Regions from separate parts of the Rhizobium sp. 862_C5_N1_2 genome, predicted to be linked through region 3. Evidence: predicted binding sites of a transcription regulator. Region 3 holds the regulator's gene; each other region holds the start of a gene.

Region 1 (3,943 bases), 4.5 Mb from region 3:
TTCCTGATGCGCACCGATTGGGGCTTCGTGCACCAGAATCCGGCGGATGGCCTGCGCATGACGGTGTCGGCCGGCGCCAATGTCGGCGAACGGCTGATGGCGATCGGCGACCGGCACTACGGCAAGATCCGCGCTTTGGCGATCGACTGGCTCGAACGCGTCGAGATCGACGCCGACCGCATCGACGATCAGCCGCGCGCCTTTTCCGGCGGCATGCGCCAGCGCCTGCAGATCGCCCGCAACCTTGTCACCGGGCCGCGCCTCGTCTTCATGGACGAGCCGACCGGCGGCCTCGACGTCTCGGTGCAGGCGCGCCTGCTCGATCTGGTCCGCGGCCTCGTCAACGATCTTGGTCTCTCGGCCATCATCGTCACCCACGATCTCGCCGTCGCCCGCCTGCTCTCGCACCGGATGATGGTGATGAAGGACGGCTACGTCATCGAACACGGGCTTACCGACCGCGTGCTCGACGATCCGCGCGAACCCTACACGCAGTTGCTCGTCTCCTCGATCCTGCAGGTCTGAGGTCCTAAACCAAGGAAGAAGAAATCATGGCAACGCCCCTCGTCGTTTCCGAAGTCTCGAAGAGCTTCACCATGCATCTGCGCGACGGCATCAAGCTACCTGTCGTCTCCGATGTCGCCTTCTCGGTCGCATCGGGCGAATGCGTCGTGCTCGGTGGCCCATCGGGCATCGGCAAGAGCTCGCTGCTCAAGATGATCTACGGCAATTATGCCGTCGACACCGGCCAGATCCTCATCCGTCACAATGACCGCATCGTCGATCTCGCCTCCGCCGATCCGCGCACCGTGCTCAACGTCCGCCGCGATACGCTCGGCTATGTCAGCCAGTTCCTGCGCACCGTGCCGCGCGTCGCGGCGATCGACGTGGTTGCCGAACCGCTGGTGGCACGCGGCGAGGACGCCGTCACCGCGCGGGAAAAGGCGGGCGCCCTGCTTGCCAGGCTCAATCTGCCGGAAACGCTCTGGCAGCTTCCGCCCGCCACCTTCTCCGGCGGCGAGCAGCAACGCGTCAACATCGCGCGCGGCTTCATCACCGAGCATACGATCCTGCTTCTCGACGAACCCACAGCCTCACTCGATGCCAGGAACCGTGCCGTCGTCGTCGGCATGATCGCGGAAAAGAAGAAGGCGGGGGTGGCCCTTCTCGGCATCTTCCACGATGAAGAGGTGCGCGAAGCCGTCGCCGACCGCATCCTCGACGTCCAGCAATTCTCACCGAGAAAGATCGCTGCATGAGCCGCAAGCTGGATATCGAGCCCCATTTTCATGAGACGGCGTCCGTCAGCGATTCCACCTTCGGGCGCTATACGGAGGTCTCTGAACGCTGCCGCATCAGCGAGGCCACGTTCGGCGACTATTCCTACATCATGCAGGACGGGTCCGTCTGGTGTGCGACGATCGGCAAGTTCGTCAATATCGCCGCCGCCGTGCGTATCAACGCCACCAACCATCCGACCTGGCGCGCGACGCTGCATCATTTCACCTATCGCGCCGCCGACTACTGGCCGGACGGCGACATGGAGACGGACTTCTTCGCCTGGCGGCGCGCAAACCGCGTGACGATCGGCAACGACGTCTGGATCGGCCACGGGGCGACCATTCTGCCGGGCGTCAACGTCGGCAACGGCGCGGTGATCGGAGCCGGCGCCGTCGTCTCGAAGGACGTCGCGCCCTATGCGATCGTCGGCGGCGTGCCGGCAAAGCTCATCCGCGAGCGCTTTCCGAGAGAGGTCGGCGAACGGATGGACAGGCTTTCCTGGTGGGACTGGGAGCACGACCGGCTACGCCAGGCGCTCTCCGATTTCCGCAACCTGAGCGCGGAAGATTTCCTATCCCGTTACGGCGGTTAAACCCCCGATATAGGGGCGGAGAATTGTGACAGGACTTACACAAATATGACATGTGAGGTTCATCAAGCGGGACTAATGCGATGCTGACCAAGGCCTGAATCGCAAGGGAAGAGCATGATGTTCGAGCTGAAGAATGTCACACGTCGTTTCGGAAAAAAGCTCGCCGTCGATTCCGTCACGCTCGCCATTCCTCAGGGCCAGATGGTCGGCATTATCGGCCGCTCCGGCGCCGGCAAGTCGACGCTGCTGCGCATGATCAACCGCCTTCAGGAGCCGAGCTCCGGCTCCATTCATTTCGCCGGCGTCGAGGTCTCCGGGCTTCGCGGCCAGGCGTTGCGCAACTGGCAGCGCGACTGCGCGATGATCTTCCAGCAGTTCAACCTGGTGCCGCGCCTCGACGTCCTCACCAATGTCATGCTTGGCCGCCTCAATCATCGCTCGACGCTTATGAGCCTGCTCAACATCTTCACTCGCGAGGAACGCGTGCATGCCATCGCGGCTCTCGAACGCCTCGGCATCGAGCAGACGGCGCTGCAGGCAGCCGGCACGCTTTCCGGCGGCCAGCAGCAGCGCGTGGCGATTGCCCGCGCTCTGATGCAGAACCCGAAGATGGTTCTCGCCGACGAGCCGATCGCCTCGCTCGATCCGCTGAACGCCAAGATCGTCATGGATGCGCTGCGCGATATCAACGAGCGCGAGGGCATCACCGTCGTCACCAACCTTCACACGCTCGACACCGCCCGCAACTATTGTGAGCGCATCGTCGGCATGGCCGGCGGCCGCGTCGTCTTCGACGGCAAGCCCTCGGAGCTGACCGCGGAAGCGGTGAAGGAAATCTACGGGACGGACAAGGACGGCGCCGGCATCGACGAAACGGTGACCTCGACATCGATCAATATCGCCCCCGAGTGGGCAGACCATCAATCCGCCGGCACACAGCCGCTGGCGCTGGCGCTGGCCGGCCTCTGAGAGAGGCAGCCGCGATCGAGCGCCCGCGTCAAGGGCACACTTCTTCGTAACGGGAAGGCCGGGGACACCGGTCAATAGGAGAGAACATGTTGAAGAAAGCACTCTTTGCGGCAACGGCGCTCTTCGCGCTCGCCGGCGCTGCCCACGCTGCAGACCTCAAGGAATTCCGCATCGGCATCCTCGGCGGCGAAAACGAAACCGACCGCCTGCGCAACTATGCCTGCCTTGCCGACCATCTGAAGCAGGAATTCGGCTTCGAGAAGGTTTCGCTCTTCCCGGCCGCCGACTATGACGGCGTGATCCAGGGCCTGCTCGGTGGCACGCTCGACTTCGCCGAACTCGGCGCCTCCGGCTACGCCGCCGTCTACATCAAGGATTCGAAGGCTGTCACGCCGATCCTGACGACGCAGCAGAAGGACGGCTCGACGGGTTATTACTCGATCGGCCTTGCTCTGAAGTCCTCCGGCATCAAGTCCATCAAGGACGCCAAGGGCAAGAAGCTCGGCTACGCCGATCCGGATTCCACGTCCGGCTACCTCGTTCCGCTGACGCAGATCCCGAAGGACACGGGCATGCCGAACGACAAGTTCTTCGCCTCGACCCAGTTCAACGGCGGTCACGAGAACAACCTTCTCGCTGCCTATGACGGCAAGGTCGACATTGCCGTCGACGATAGCTCGGGCATCGGCGACTTCAAGGACGGCTACACCTCCGGTACCTTCCGCAAGGAAGTCGACAAGGGCGCCGTCGATCCGAACAAGCTGGTCGAAGTATGGCGTTCGCCGCTGATCCCGAACGGCCCGCTCGTCGTTCGCAATGCTCTCGGCGAAGAGTGGCAGACGAAGCTTGCAGCCTTCTTCACGGCTCTGCCGGAGAAGGATCACAAGTGCTTCGCCGCTGTCGAAGGCGGCGATTACAAGGGCTACTCGCCCGTCAAGCACGACTTCTACAACGCTGTCGTTGAAGTCCGCAAAGCTGCCATCGGGGGCTGATCGAGCCGTTTCGAATGAGGGCGGCCGGCAACGGCCGCCCTCTATCTTTTGACTACGGCGCCGCGCGTCTTAGACGCGCAAAGGACGCTGTAGCACTTTGAATTGCTGC
Region 2 (3,943 bases), 4.3 Mb from region 3:
GTGCGAGGTAGCGGCGGGTGGCGCCAATTTCACTCAGGATCTCGGTGGCGGCGATGGACCCGCCACGGGCAAGCACATCGGCGAACTGCCGGTCCTTTTCGAGGTTCCTGTATTGTGTGACCGAAGAACGTATGACGACGACGCCTTCGATGAGCATGAAGACGAAGGGCAGCATGATAGCGGCCAGGATAACCTTTTTGATGGTTTCGAACTTCATCGCCAATCGCCACGGTGATCAAAACCTCGGTCGTACCCGACCAATTGACGGCGAGCTTAACAACAATCCTTAAAAAAGTGATAAACCGGCATGTCCCTAGATTTCGGGACGAATGAAGTCGCGTGTCTCGGCGTCCATGACCCACAGTTCGCCGGTCGAAATGTCGAACCAGGCGCCGTGGAGATGAAGGTTTCCCGCTTCCTCGAGAGCCCTGATATCGGGGAAGCTTCTGAGATTGTTGATTGAATTGCGGATGGAGACACGCTCCAGCGCCGTCTGCCGCTCGGCGGCCGTCATCACGTCGTTGCTCTGGATCTGCTCGGCGGCAGGTTTGACCAGCGACATCCAGCGGCCGATGAAGTCGCCGGGCGACAATGGCTCGGCATTCGGATCGAGCGCAGCGCGGATGCCACCGCAGCGGCCGTGACCCATCACGACGATATCCGAGACCTTCAGCACCTGCACGGCAAATTCGAGTGCGGCCGACGTCGAATGAAAATGGCCATCCGGCTCGTAGGGCGGCACCATGTTGGCGACGTTGCGGATGACGAAGAGCTCGCCCGGGCCGGCATCGAAGATCAGCTCCGGTGCCGCGCGAGAATCCGAACAGGCAATGACAAGCGTATGGGGACTTTGACCGTTTTCGGCAAGCTGCCGATACCTGTCGCGGGCGTCGGAATAGCGCCCGTTCATGAAGTTGCGATAGCCGTCCAGAAGAGGGTTTGGAAAACGCTGCATGCTTCTGGATTAGCGCGCGCGGACGACAAGATCAACTGCTGCACCGCAAAATGAACATATTGGCAGATGCGTCACTTTTTCCGCCGCTGCGCCGGGTGCACGAGCCGGCGCATCTGCACCATGGCCATCGGCGTTGAAAGGCTGGAAGCATCGCTTGCCAGCATCAACTCGTTGCTGCCGCGCTTGACGGCCCGCGCAAGCACCTCGAAGACGCTGGCGGTGGCAAGCTGCAGCGCCTTTTCGTCCTCGAGCCCGGAAAGCAGGCGCGACAGGAAGACGGCGGCGAGCAGGTCGCCGAGACCATTGGGCGGGTTTTCGACGACACGGTGCTCGGCAAGAAGCGCGTGGCGACCGGAAAGATAAAGATTGCCGGTACCGCCCGCCATCATCGGCACGGCTGAAGTGACGAGCATGCGCGATGGTCCGAGCGCGAGCGCCGCCTCCATGATCGTACTGTTGTCTTCGAGGGCCGCCCCCGAAAGCCATGCAAGCTCGTACCGGTTCGGCGTCGCGAGCGAGGCAAGCGGAATGAGATGATCGCGAATAGCCTCTGCAGTTGCTTCCGGCACGTAAAGGCCGCCGAGATCGCCCATGACGGGATCGCAGACATAGAGCAGCTCGGGATTGTTTTGCCGGAGCGCACCGATCAGCCGAGCGACGGAGCGCGCCTGGGCGGCATTGCCGAAATAGCCCGAAAGCACCGCCTTGACTTCGCCGATCCAGGGCGCGCGGATCAGATCGTCGATCGCCGCGTCGAAATCCGATTCCGCAAAAGTTAGCCGCGTCGAGCGGCCGTGGCCGGGATGCCAGGGCAGCACGATGGTCGGCATGGCCCAGACCGGATGACCGAGCGTCTCCAATGCAAAGACGGCTGCCCGGTTTCCGACCGAGCCACGCACCACATGGCTGGAAATGACGATGACTGCGCCCGCTGCATTTTCCGACATGATACCCAAGATCCGAATGATGACCGCGTTTGATGATCTTTTTGACGCCACGCTGTCAACCATTCTTCATGCGAGCGTGGAAATGTTCGCCGGGACGAAAAACCGGGAGACGGGACTTTCCCTTTCGTTTGGCGACGAAAGCGGAAAATCTCTTACAATTTCTCATTTCCAGCGCCAAAAAAGCATCAAAACAATCCTTCGGACCGCTCTTTTAGAGATTTTTTCGAAGAATCTTCTGCTAGCTTGCGAAAAATCAGACATTGAGGGAGGCGATCCATGGCTGCCAGAAACAATCCGAAACGGGAAAAGCAGATCGAAAGCGCGCGCAAGATCGCCAAGGCGACGGGTGAAGCGCATCTCGATCCGGAAATTCTCTTCGGCCGGGCAAGCAATGACGATCTCGAACTCTACACGCCTGAGATGCTGGCACTCTCCGCCGTGCATTCGGCAAAGGAGCTCGCCGCCTGGAACGGTAAGGTGCCTCGTGTCGGCATCGACACCATTGCCGATGTGACGCCGGACGGCATCGCGGTCTCGGTGCTTTCAGTCACCGACCAGAACATGCCTTTTCTTTTTGAATCGGTCATGGGCGAAGTGACAAGCACCTATCGCGACCTGTTCATGGCCGTGCATCCCATCCTGATCATGGAGAAGGGCAAGGCGCCGGCGCTTTATTCCGCCGATCACCCAAGCGATCCGGCCAACCGCGTCAGCCATATCCAGCTTCATATTGCGCCGCTCAATTCCGCCCAGGCCGCCGATCTCGTCAAACGCATCGAAAAAGTGCTCGAACAGGTCCGCCTGTCGGTTTCCGACTGGAAGCCGATGCTTTCCAAGATTGACGGAGTGATCGCAGAGCTTGCGGCCAATGGCGCCAGCCGGAAGAAGGCCGATCGCGACGAAGCCGTCGCTTTCCTGACCTGGCTGCGCGACGAGAATTTCACTTTCCTCGGCATGCGGGAATATGTCTATTCCGGCAAGGGGAGCAATGCCAAGGTCGAGCGCGACAAGGGTGCTGGCCTCGGCATCCTCTCCAATCCCGATGTATTGGTGCTGCGCACCGGCAAGGACGCCGTAACGACAACGCCTGAGATCCTTGCCTTCCTCGACGGCCCCGACTTCCTGATCGTCACCAAGGCGAATGTGAAATCGATTGTCCATCGCCGGGCCTATATGGATTATGTCGGCGTCAAGCGCTTCGACACTGACGGCAACGTCACCGGCGAACTGCGCATCGTCGGCCTCTTCACCTCGACGGCCTATACGTCGCTCGCCTCCGAAATCCCGCTGCTGCGTTCCAAGATCGAGAAAGTGAAGGAACATTTCGGCTTCGACCCGATGAGCCATTCCGGCCGCATGCTCGACAACACGCTGGAATCCTATCCGCGCGACGACCTTTTCCAGATCGACACGACGCTGCTTGCAAGTTTTGCCGAACAGATCAACGACTTGGCCGATCGGCCACGCGTGCGCGTCCTGCCACGAATCGATCATTTCGACCGCTTCGTCTCGGTGATCATCTACGTGCCGCGCGAGGAATATGACTCGATCGTACGCGAACGGATCGGCACCTATCTGAAGACTGTCTATGACGGCCGTGTCTCTGCCTATTACCCGGCTTTCCCGGAAGGGGGCGTGGCGCGCGTGCATTTCATCATCGGCCGCTCGGGCGGCAAGACGCCGCGCATCCCGCAGGCAAAGCTCGAGCAGGCGATCCGCGAGATCACGGCCCGCTGGGACGACCGTTTCGAGGCGCTGGCCGGGGCCAAGGCGCCGAAGATATCCGTCGACCAAGCCTTCCAGGATTCCTTCACCCCGGAGGAAACCGTGGCCGACCTCGCCGATATCGGCGCCTGCGCCGCCGGCGAGCCGCTTCGCATCCAGTTCTACCATCGCCAGGAGGCACAGGGCCGCACCCTTTCCTTGAAGATCTTTCACGCCGGCGGCCAGCTGGCGCTGTCGCGCCGAGTGCCGCTCCTCGAGAATCTCGGCTTCAATGTCGTCAGCGAACGCACCTTCGACATCGGGGTGCCTGCCGCTG
Region 3 (3,943 bases):
GGTCGAGGAGCTGATCCACGAGCTGCGCGAGAACTACACGATCGTCATCGTCACCCACTCCATGCAGCAGGCCGCGCGCGTCTCGCAGCGCACCGCCATGTTCCACCTCGGCAATCTCGTCGAGGAGAACGACACCGACAAGATGTTCACCAATCCCGACGATCCGCGCACCCAGGACTACATCATGGGTCGCTTCGGCTGATTTTGGCGACACCAAGCCTTCCCGTTATTCGAGGATAAAGCCCCATGGCATCGACACATATTTTTTCTGCCTATGATGATGATTTGAAGTTCCTGTCCAGGCGGATTTCCGAAATGGGCGGCCTGGCCGAGCAGATGGTCAGCGAAGCCGTGCGCGCTCTCGTCAACGGCGATACCGCGCTGGCGCAGAAGGTCATTTCGGACGATGTGATCCTCGATCATGCCGAACGCGAAATCGGCGACAAGGCGATCGTCACCATCGCTCGCCGTCAGCCAATGGCTTCGGACCTGCGCGAAATCATGGGTTCGATCCGCATCGCCGCCGATCTCGAACGTGTCGGCGACCTCGGCAAGAACACCGCCAAGCGCGTCATCGCCGTCCAAAGCACCGGCGTTCCCCGCAAGCTCGCCCGCGGCCTCGAGCATCTGTCCGAGCTGGCGCTCGTCCAGCTCAAGGAAGTGCTCGACGTCTACACCAATCGTTCCGCAGACAAGGCGAATGCGATCCGCGAACGCGACAACGAGATCGACGCGATGTACACCTCGCTGTTCCGCGAGCTCCTGACCTACATGATGGAAGATCCGCGCAACATCACCAGCTGCACGCATCTTCTCTTCTGCGCCAAGAACATCGAGCGTATCGGCGACCACGCCACCAACATCGCCGAGACGATCTTCTACATGACGACAGGTGCTCAGCCGGAAGGCGACCGTCCGAAGGACGACAGCGCCAACACCGTCGGCGCGGTGACGGAATAGCCGCCCGGGCCAGTCGCCCGGACCAGTCAATTGCGTGCGCGCCCGTCCGGGCGCGCAATGAGGTCGCAGCCAATTTCTGAATTTGCGCAGGATGCATTGCTTAAATCACCCCCGATTTAAGGATCATGCGCGAGGAGACCGACACGCATGATCCCGAGAGTTGCAGTTGTTGAAGACGAGGAAGCCCTCAGCGTGCTTCTTCGCTACAATCTCGAAGCGGAAGGCTTCGAGGTCGATACCATCCTTCGTGGCGACGAAGCCGAAATGCGGCTTCAGGAGCGCACGCCCGATCTTCTCATCCTTGATTGGATGCTGCCCGGCGTCTCCGGCATCGAGCTCTGCCGGCGCCTGCGCATGCGGCCGGAAACCGAGCGCCTGCCGATCATCATGCTGACGGCGCGCGGCGAAGAGAGCGAGCGTGTTCGCGGATTGTCGACGGGCGCCGACGATTATGTCGTCAAGCCCTTCTCGACCCCCGAGCTCGTTGCCCGCGTCAAGGCGATGCTGCGTCGCGCCCGTCCCGAGGTGCTGTCGACGGTGCTGAAATGCGGTGACATCGAGCTCGACCGCGAGACCCATCGCGTCCATCGCAAGACCCGCGAAGTCCGCCTCGGCCCCACCGAATTCCGCCTGCTGGAATTCCTGATGTCGTCACCGGGCCGGGTCTTCTCCCGCTCGCAGCTTCTGGACGGCGTCTGGGGCCACGATATCTATGTCGACGAGCGCACCGTCGACGTCCATGTCGGCCGCCTGCGCAAGGCGCTGAATTTTTCCAACATGCAGGACGTCATCCGCACCGTCCGCGGCGCCGGTTATTCGATGGAAGCCTGAGGGCTTCCATTTGAGTTGCTGACAAAGTCGCTCGTGCTGACGTCTGCCCCTCACCCTAACCCTCTCCCCGTAAACGGGGCGAGGGGACGTGCCCCGCGAAAGGTTGGCGGGGAACGGAGAGGTCACGGCATATCCCCTTCTCCCCGCGCGCGGGGAGAAGGTGGCGGCAGCCGGATGAGGGGCAGCCATAGGCACGAACCAACATTGCATAAAAAAACGGGCCACTCGGCCCGTTTCTGCATTCTAACGATGGTCGGGCGCCGCTCAGCTGGCCCGCGCGGCCGCCCGGCGGCGTTCGTTGACCGGCTGGTAGGCAAGCTTCTGGTGGTAGCTGCAATAGGGCGAATTGTCGGGGGATTCGCAGCCGCAGAAATGGAAGTCGTCCTTCAGCGGATCGCCGACCGGCCACTTGCAGGTGCGTTCGGTCAGTTCCGTCAGGCCGAGGCGTCGGGAAATCGGCACGACCACGTTGCCTCTCGGCACGTATTCCATTTCCTCGATCGTTTCGATCTCGATCTCTTCCTTCAGCATGGTCGCGCCCTGCTGGCGGGTAACGGTGCGCGTGGCGACCCGTGAGGCGTAGTTCGGCGCGCGCGGCGCCGACGTATTGCGCTTCGGCGTTCGTGCGGCGGTGTTGGTGCCGCCGGCCTTGGCACGGCCGGGCAGGCTCAGCCGGTGCACTTTGCCGATGACCGCATTTCTGCTGACTCCGCCAAGCTGCGCAGCGATCTGGCTGGCGCTCAGTCCTTCGGCCCAAAGTTTCTTGAGTTTCTCGACCCGCTCGTCTGTCCAGTTCATGCCCTGTCTCCACCTTTTGCGTTGGTGATGGCAGAATCCCTCACCGTTGTCCCGGGAGCTCCGAAACAAGAAACGCTTGATCAATTTTGGTGACTAGTTCCGCCGCATGCAGTCTAGTAATTGATCTTTAACCTAGTGTGAGGCTGACTCCGTGACAAGAGTCGCATGAATCCGGATGAATCGAATTCGTAGTTTTCCCCAACTTGCTGCCTCTGCGTGGCATTTCTGCAATAATGCCTGTTGAAGACTGAAAATGCCGCTGTACACCCTTGCTGCATGCGCTAAGGGCGCAGTTTTGTTGACATTGCAGCGCGAAAAGGAAATAGTGCCACTCGCCGCCGCAAGGCGGCATTTTTGATTTTTCGGGCCTGGTTTCCTTAGCCGGAGTCATTGCCCGGCAACTTTGATGGAGATCGCGCCATGGCTGAAGCCGCGCCGCTTTATGACACCTATTCTCGTGCCCCGCTGCGGTTCGAGCGAGGCGAGGGCGTGTGGCTGATCACCGAAAGCGGCGAGCGATATCTCGATTTCGGCGCCGGCGTTGCCGTTACCTCAGTCGGCCACAGCAATCCGCATGTTGTGGGTGCACTGAAGGAGCAGGCCGACAAGGTCTGGCACCTCTCGAACATCTATGAGATCCCCGGCCAGGAGCGTCTGGCAAAACGGCTGACGGACGCCACCTTCGCCGACAAGGTGTTCTTCACCAATTCGGGTGCCGAGGCGCTCGAATGCGCGATCAAGACGGCGCGCCGCTACCAGTTTTCCAAGGGCCATCCCGAGCGCTTCCATATCATCACCTTCGAAGGCGCCTTCCACGGACGGACGCTGGCGACGATCGCCGCCGGCGGCCAGGAGAAATATCTCGAAGGCTTCGGCCCCAAGGCGCCGGGTTTCGATCAGGTGGCTTTCGGCGACATCGAAGCGGTCCGCGCCGCTATCACCGATGCCACGGCTGGGATTCTCATCGAGCCGGTGCAGGGCGAGGGCGGCGTCCGTCCTGCCACCACCGAATTCATGAAGGCGCTCCGCCAGCTCTGCGACGACAACGGCCTGCTGTTGATCCTCGACGAGGTCCAGACCGGCGTCGGCCGCACCGGCAAGCTCTTCGCCCATGAATGGGCGGGCGTCACCCCCGACATCATGGCTGTCGCCAAGGGCATCGGCGGCGGTTTCCCGCTCGGCGCCTGCCTTGCCACTTCAGAGGCCGCCTCCGGCATGAAGGCCGGCACGCATGGCTCGACCTATGGCGGCAATCCGCTCGCCATGGCCGTCGGCAGTGCCGTGCTCGACATCATCCTTGCCGATGGCTTCCTCCAGCATGTGCGCGACGTCGCACTGGTCTTCCGCCAGGGCC
Region 4 (3,943 bases), 4.5 Mb from region 3:
CGAGCACGCCTTCCTCCTGCAACATTGAGGCCGCCATGACGGTGATCGACGCAAACCGCATGCATGAGATAGAAACGCGCTATCCGGATTATTTCCACCGGTCGTTCCGCCAGCGTTTCGGCGGGCTGATGATCCTCATCGCGACACTGCTCTACAGCCTCTATGCCGTCTGGTTCTTCGACCTGCCCAAGCTTTTTGCCGAAGCCCATTGGGAGCGCATCGGCATCTATCTCAGCCAATGGGTGAGCTACGACGTTCAGCCGGAATTCCGCATTGGGGATGACGGCTTGATCGACATCCGTTATCCGCGCTTCTCGCCGCTTGGCGACAATCCGCATCCGGACTGGCTGGTCAACAATCCCGACGGCAGCATCACCGTCTCGATCAGCGGCACCAGCGGCAGCGTCACCGTCTCGAAGAGCGAGACGATCGTCACCGCGCATGGCATCAGCGTCCCGGTGGAAGTTTCGAGCGGTGCGCCGAAAGTCGTCGGACCGGTACCCGGCTGGATGACAGTCTATGATGACAACGTGCTGGCGGATCTCGGCTTTGCCGGCAATGTCAGCATCTCAGTCGACCGGGTGAAGATCCGCAAACGTTTCATCGGTTGGGCGAATTTCATCTTCGACACGCAATCATCCTTCTTCGACAAGCCGGTCGGCGAGGTCGTCAGCCTCATCGTCTCCGGTCCGCGCATCAAGCCCAACCAATCCAACCTGTCGCTCGCCTTCGACGATATCTGGAACAACAGCGAATGGCAGCACGGCGACGTCTGGACCAAGCTTTTCCAGACGATCGTCATGGCGTTCCTCGGGACGCTGCTCGGCTCACTTACCGCCTTTCCGCTCGCCTTCCTGGCAGCGCGCAACATCACGCCGAACCGCCTGCTGAACCAGATCCTGAAGCGCTTCTTCGATTTCTTGCGCTCGGTCGATATGCTGATCTGGGCGCTGTTCCTGACGCGCGCCTTCGGCCCCGGCCCGCTCGCCGGCAGCGGTGCGATCTTCCTCACCGAGACCGGCACGCTCGGCAAGCTCTATTCCGAAGGACTCGAGAATATCGACAACAAGCCGCGGGAAGGCATCAAATCAACAGGCGCTCAGACCGTGCTCGTTCATCGTTATGGCATTATGCCGCAGATCGTTCCCGTCTTCGTCAGCCAGACGCTCTACCAATGGGAATCGAACGTGCGCGGCGCGACCATTATCGGCGCTGTCGGCGCCGGCGGCATCGGCCTCAAGCTGTGGGAGGCCATGCGCACCAACGCCAACTGGGAAAACGTCGCCTACATGGTCATTCTGATCCTGATCGTCATCTTCATTTTCGACACCGCCTCGAACGCGCTGCGCCACCGGCTGATGGGCACGAAAGCCCACTGACCCATCCATCAAAGCAGTGGCGGCGCTGCCGCCATCATCATTCTGTCACGGAAATCTTTTAGCCGGGAGCCTGCTTGCGGTTCGCCGCCAAATCACTGCACAGTGCCCTCCCCGTTTGGACGATCTCCAGGATAAACGCCTTGCGCTACGCTCTCTATTTCTCGCCGCCGAAGGATGATCCCCTGACCGGCGCGGCCTCGCTTTGGCTCGGCCGCAATGCTTTCACCGGCGAGACCTACCCTGCACCGGAATATGAGCAACTGGGGGCGGCAGAACAGTTCGAGCTGACTGCCGACCCGCGCCGCTACGGCTTTCACGCCACGATCAAGGCGCCCTTTTCCCTCGCCTCCTCGGTCACCGAGGAGGATCTCATGACCGTTGCCGAGGATTTTGCCCAGCGCACGCAAGCCTTCGAGATTCCTGAGCTCGTGCTCGGCCAGCTCGGCCGTTTTTTTGCTCTCGTTCCCGGTTCACTTCACCAACCTCTTCAGGATTTCGCCGCGAAGGTGGTAAGGTCCTTCGAACCGTTCCGGGCAGCGCTTTCCGAGGCCGATATGGCGCGGCGCAATCCGGAGAAGCTCAGCGACAGCCAGCGCGCCCATCTGCAGCGCTGGGGTTATCCTTACGTCATGGAGGATTTCGGCTTTCACATGACGCTGAGCGGCCAAGTGCCAGAGACACGTGCTCAGGTGATGAAAGCGATCCTGACAGAGCGTTTTGCCGATTTCATCGGCCGGCCGCTTTCGATTTCCGGCCTTGCCGTCTTCATCGAGGAGACGCGCGGTGCGCCGTTCAAAGTTCATTCCTGGCTGCCGCTTGCCGGCGCCAAAAGCTGAAAGACCTGACGACATGAGCAAAGAGACCGTGTTTTCCAACGCCCGCATCGTTCTCGAGGATGACATCCTCTCAGGCTCGATCCTCATCCGCGACGGCAAGATTGCCGACATCTCCGAGGGCAACTCGGTAGCCGGCGAAGATTTCGAAGGCGACTACGTCATTCCAGGCCTCGTCGAGCTGCACACCGATCATCTCGAAGGCCATTATCAACCGCGTCCCGGCATTCGCTGGAACAAGACCGCCGCAGTTCAAGCGCATGACGCCCAGATCGTCACGTCAGGCATCACCACGGTGTTCGACTGCCTGCGCATGGGTGCGGACGAGGACGGCGGCTTCGAACATGGCGAGATGCGCGAGATGGCGGACGCCATCCAATCGGCGGAGAAGGAAGGCAGGCTGCGCGCCGAGCACCTCATCCACCTGCGCTGCGAGGTCTCGGCCGACAACGTGCTCGAACACTTCGGCGATTTCGAAAACGACCGGCATGTGCGGCTCGTCTCGCTGATGGATCATGCACCCGGCCAGCGGCAATTCCAGACGATGGACCAATATATCTTCTACTACCAGAAGAAGCGGGGCCTGAGCGACGAGGCGTTCGCCCGTTTCGTTGCCAAGCGTCAGGCAGAATCGGCGCGCAATTCGACGCCGCATCGCAATGCCATCGCCAAGGTCTGCGCCGAGCGCGGCATCACCGTGGCAAGCCATGATGACGCGACGCTCTCGCATGTCGACGAGGCAATTGACAACGGTGTGCGCCTGGCCGAGTTCCCGACCAGTTTCGACGCCGCCCGGGCGTCGCACGAGCACGGCATGAGCGTGCTGATGGGCGCGCCGAACATCGTGCGGGGCAAGTCGCATTCCGGCAATATCGCCGCCCGCGACCTTGCCGAGATGGGCGTGCTCGACGTGCTTTCCTCCGACTACGTACCGCTCAGCCTGCTGCATGCGCCCTTCATCCTCGCCGACGAGGTGGAGAGCATCAGCCTACCGAAGGCGATCGCCATGGTGACGTCGACGCCCGCCCGCACCGTCAGCTTCGACGATCGCGGCCGGATCGCAACCGGGCTGCGCGCCGATCTTGTCCGCGTCCATCGTTCGCACGGCGTGCCGGTGACACGCTCCGTCTGGCGCCAGGGACGCCGTGTCGCATGATGCCGCACGAACCCCACGCAGGAGCCGGTGCCGAGCGCGGCATCATGGTCGTTGTCGTCGGTCCGAGCGGTGCTGGCAAGGACACGCTGATGAACCTCGCCGCCCGGCGTTTTGCCGGCCGTGAGAACGTGCATTTCGTCCGCCGCGTCATCACCCGCCACCGCGATGCCGGCGGCGAGGACCATCTTTCCGTCTCCCTCCAAGGGTTTGCCGCCATGGAGCAATCAGGCTCCTTCGCCGTCTGGTGGGAAGCGCACGGCCTGAAATACGGTATTCCCGCCGAGGTCTCGGTGGCGCTGTCGAGAGGACATGTCGTTGTCGCCAACGGCTCGCGCTCGGCGCTTCACCGCTTCCAGGCCGCCTTCCCGCGCCTGAAAGTCATCAACGTCACCGCCCGCCCCGAGGTGCTCGCCGGCCGGCTGGAGGCGCGCGGACGCGAGACGCATGAGGACATCATGGCCCGGCTCGCCCGCGGACCGCTGACGGTGCGCGGCGAATATGACGTGGTGGAGCTCGACAATAGCGGCTCGCTCGAAGAGGCCGAGCAGAAGATGATCGAGATCCTGGACGGATTG

Evidence for each region. The regulator PhoB, encoded in region 3, activates phosphate uptake and scavenging genes when phosphate is short. The targets are predictions, from matches to a motif close to TGTCATNNANCTGTCAT.
Region 1: phnC (phosphonate ABC transporter ATP-binding protein) is a predicted target of PhoB. The motif match lies at 1,908-1,924, and genes of this name have one in related genera.
Region 2: ACD590_RS22215 (NAD-glutamate dehydrogenase) is a predicted target of PhoB. The motif match lies at 1,956-1,972, and genes of this name have one in related genera.
Region 4: ACD590_RS23185 (DUF1045 domain-containing protein) is a predicted target of PhoB. The motif match lies at 1,412-1,428, and genes of this name have one in related genera.

Annotation. Positions count from the first base shown of each region.
Region 1 covers NZ_JBPWPT010000001.1:4,734,845-4,738,787, reverse strand. Annotated here, with positions in the region: gene phnK (phosphonate C-P lyase system protein PhnK) at 1-525, shown strand, start outside; gene phnL (phosphonate C-P lyase system protein PhnL) at 552-1,259, shown strand; gene ACD590_RS23210 (DapH/DapD/GlmU-related protein) at 1,256-1,873, shown strand; gene phnC (phosphonate ABC transporter ATP-binding protein) at 1,991-2,842, shown strand; gene phnD (phosphonate ABC transporter substrate-binding protein) at 2,929-3,834, shown strand.
Region 2 covers NZ_JBPWPT010000001.1:4,508,549-4,512,491, forward strand. Annotated here, with positions in the region: gene ACD590_RS22200 (GGDEF domain-containing protein) at 1-217, opposite strand, end outside; gene ACD590_RS22205 (carbonic anhydrase) at 314-955, opposite strand; gene pdxY (pyridoxal kinase PdxY) at 1,027-1,902, opposite strand; gene ACD590_RS22215 (NAD-glutamate dehydrogenase) at 2,179-3,943, shown strand, end outside.
Region 3 covers NZ_JBPWPT010000001.1:201,545-205,487, forward strand. Annotated here, with positions in the region: gene pstB (phosphate ABC transporter ATP-binding protein PstB) at 1-202, shown strand, start outside; gene phoU (phosphate signaling complex protein PhoU) at 247-960, shown strand; gene phoB (phosphate regulon transcriptional regulator PhoB) at 1,108-1,791, shown strand; gene ACD590_RS01045 (GcrA family cell cycle regulator) at 2,056-2,589, opposite strand; gene ACD590_RS01050 (aspartate aminotransferase family protein) at 3,010-3,943, shown strand, end outside.
Region 4 covers NZ_JBPWPT010000001.1:4,729,908-4,733,850, reverse strand. Annotated here, with positions in the region: gene phnE (phosphonate ABC transporter, permease protein PhnE) at 1-28, shown strand, start outside; gene phnE (phosphonate ABC transporter, permease protein PhnE) at 36-1,379, shown strand; gene ACD590_RS23185 (DUF1045 domain-containing protein) at 1,520-2,215, shown strand; gene ACD590_RS23180 (alpha-D-ribose 1-methylphosphonate 5-triphosphate diphosphatase) at 2,229-3,368, shown strand; gene phnN (phosphonate metabolism protein/1,5-bisphosphokinase (PRPP-forming) PhnN) at 3,365-3,943, shown strand, end outside.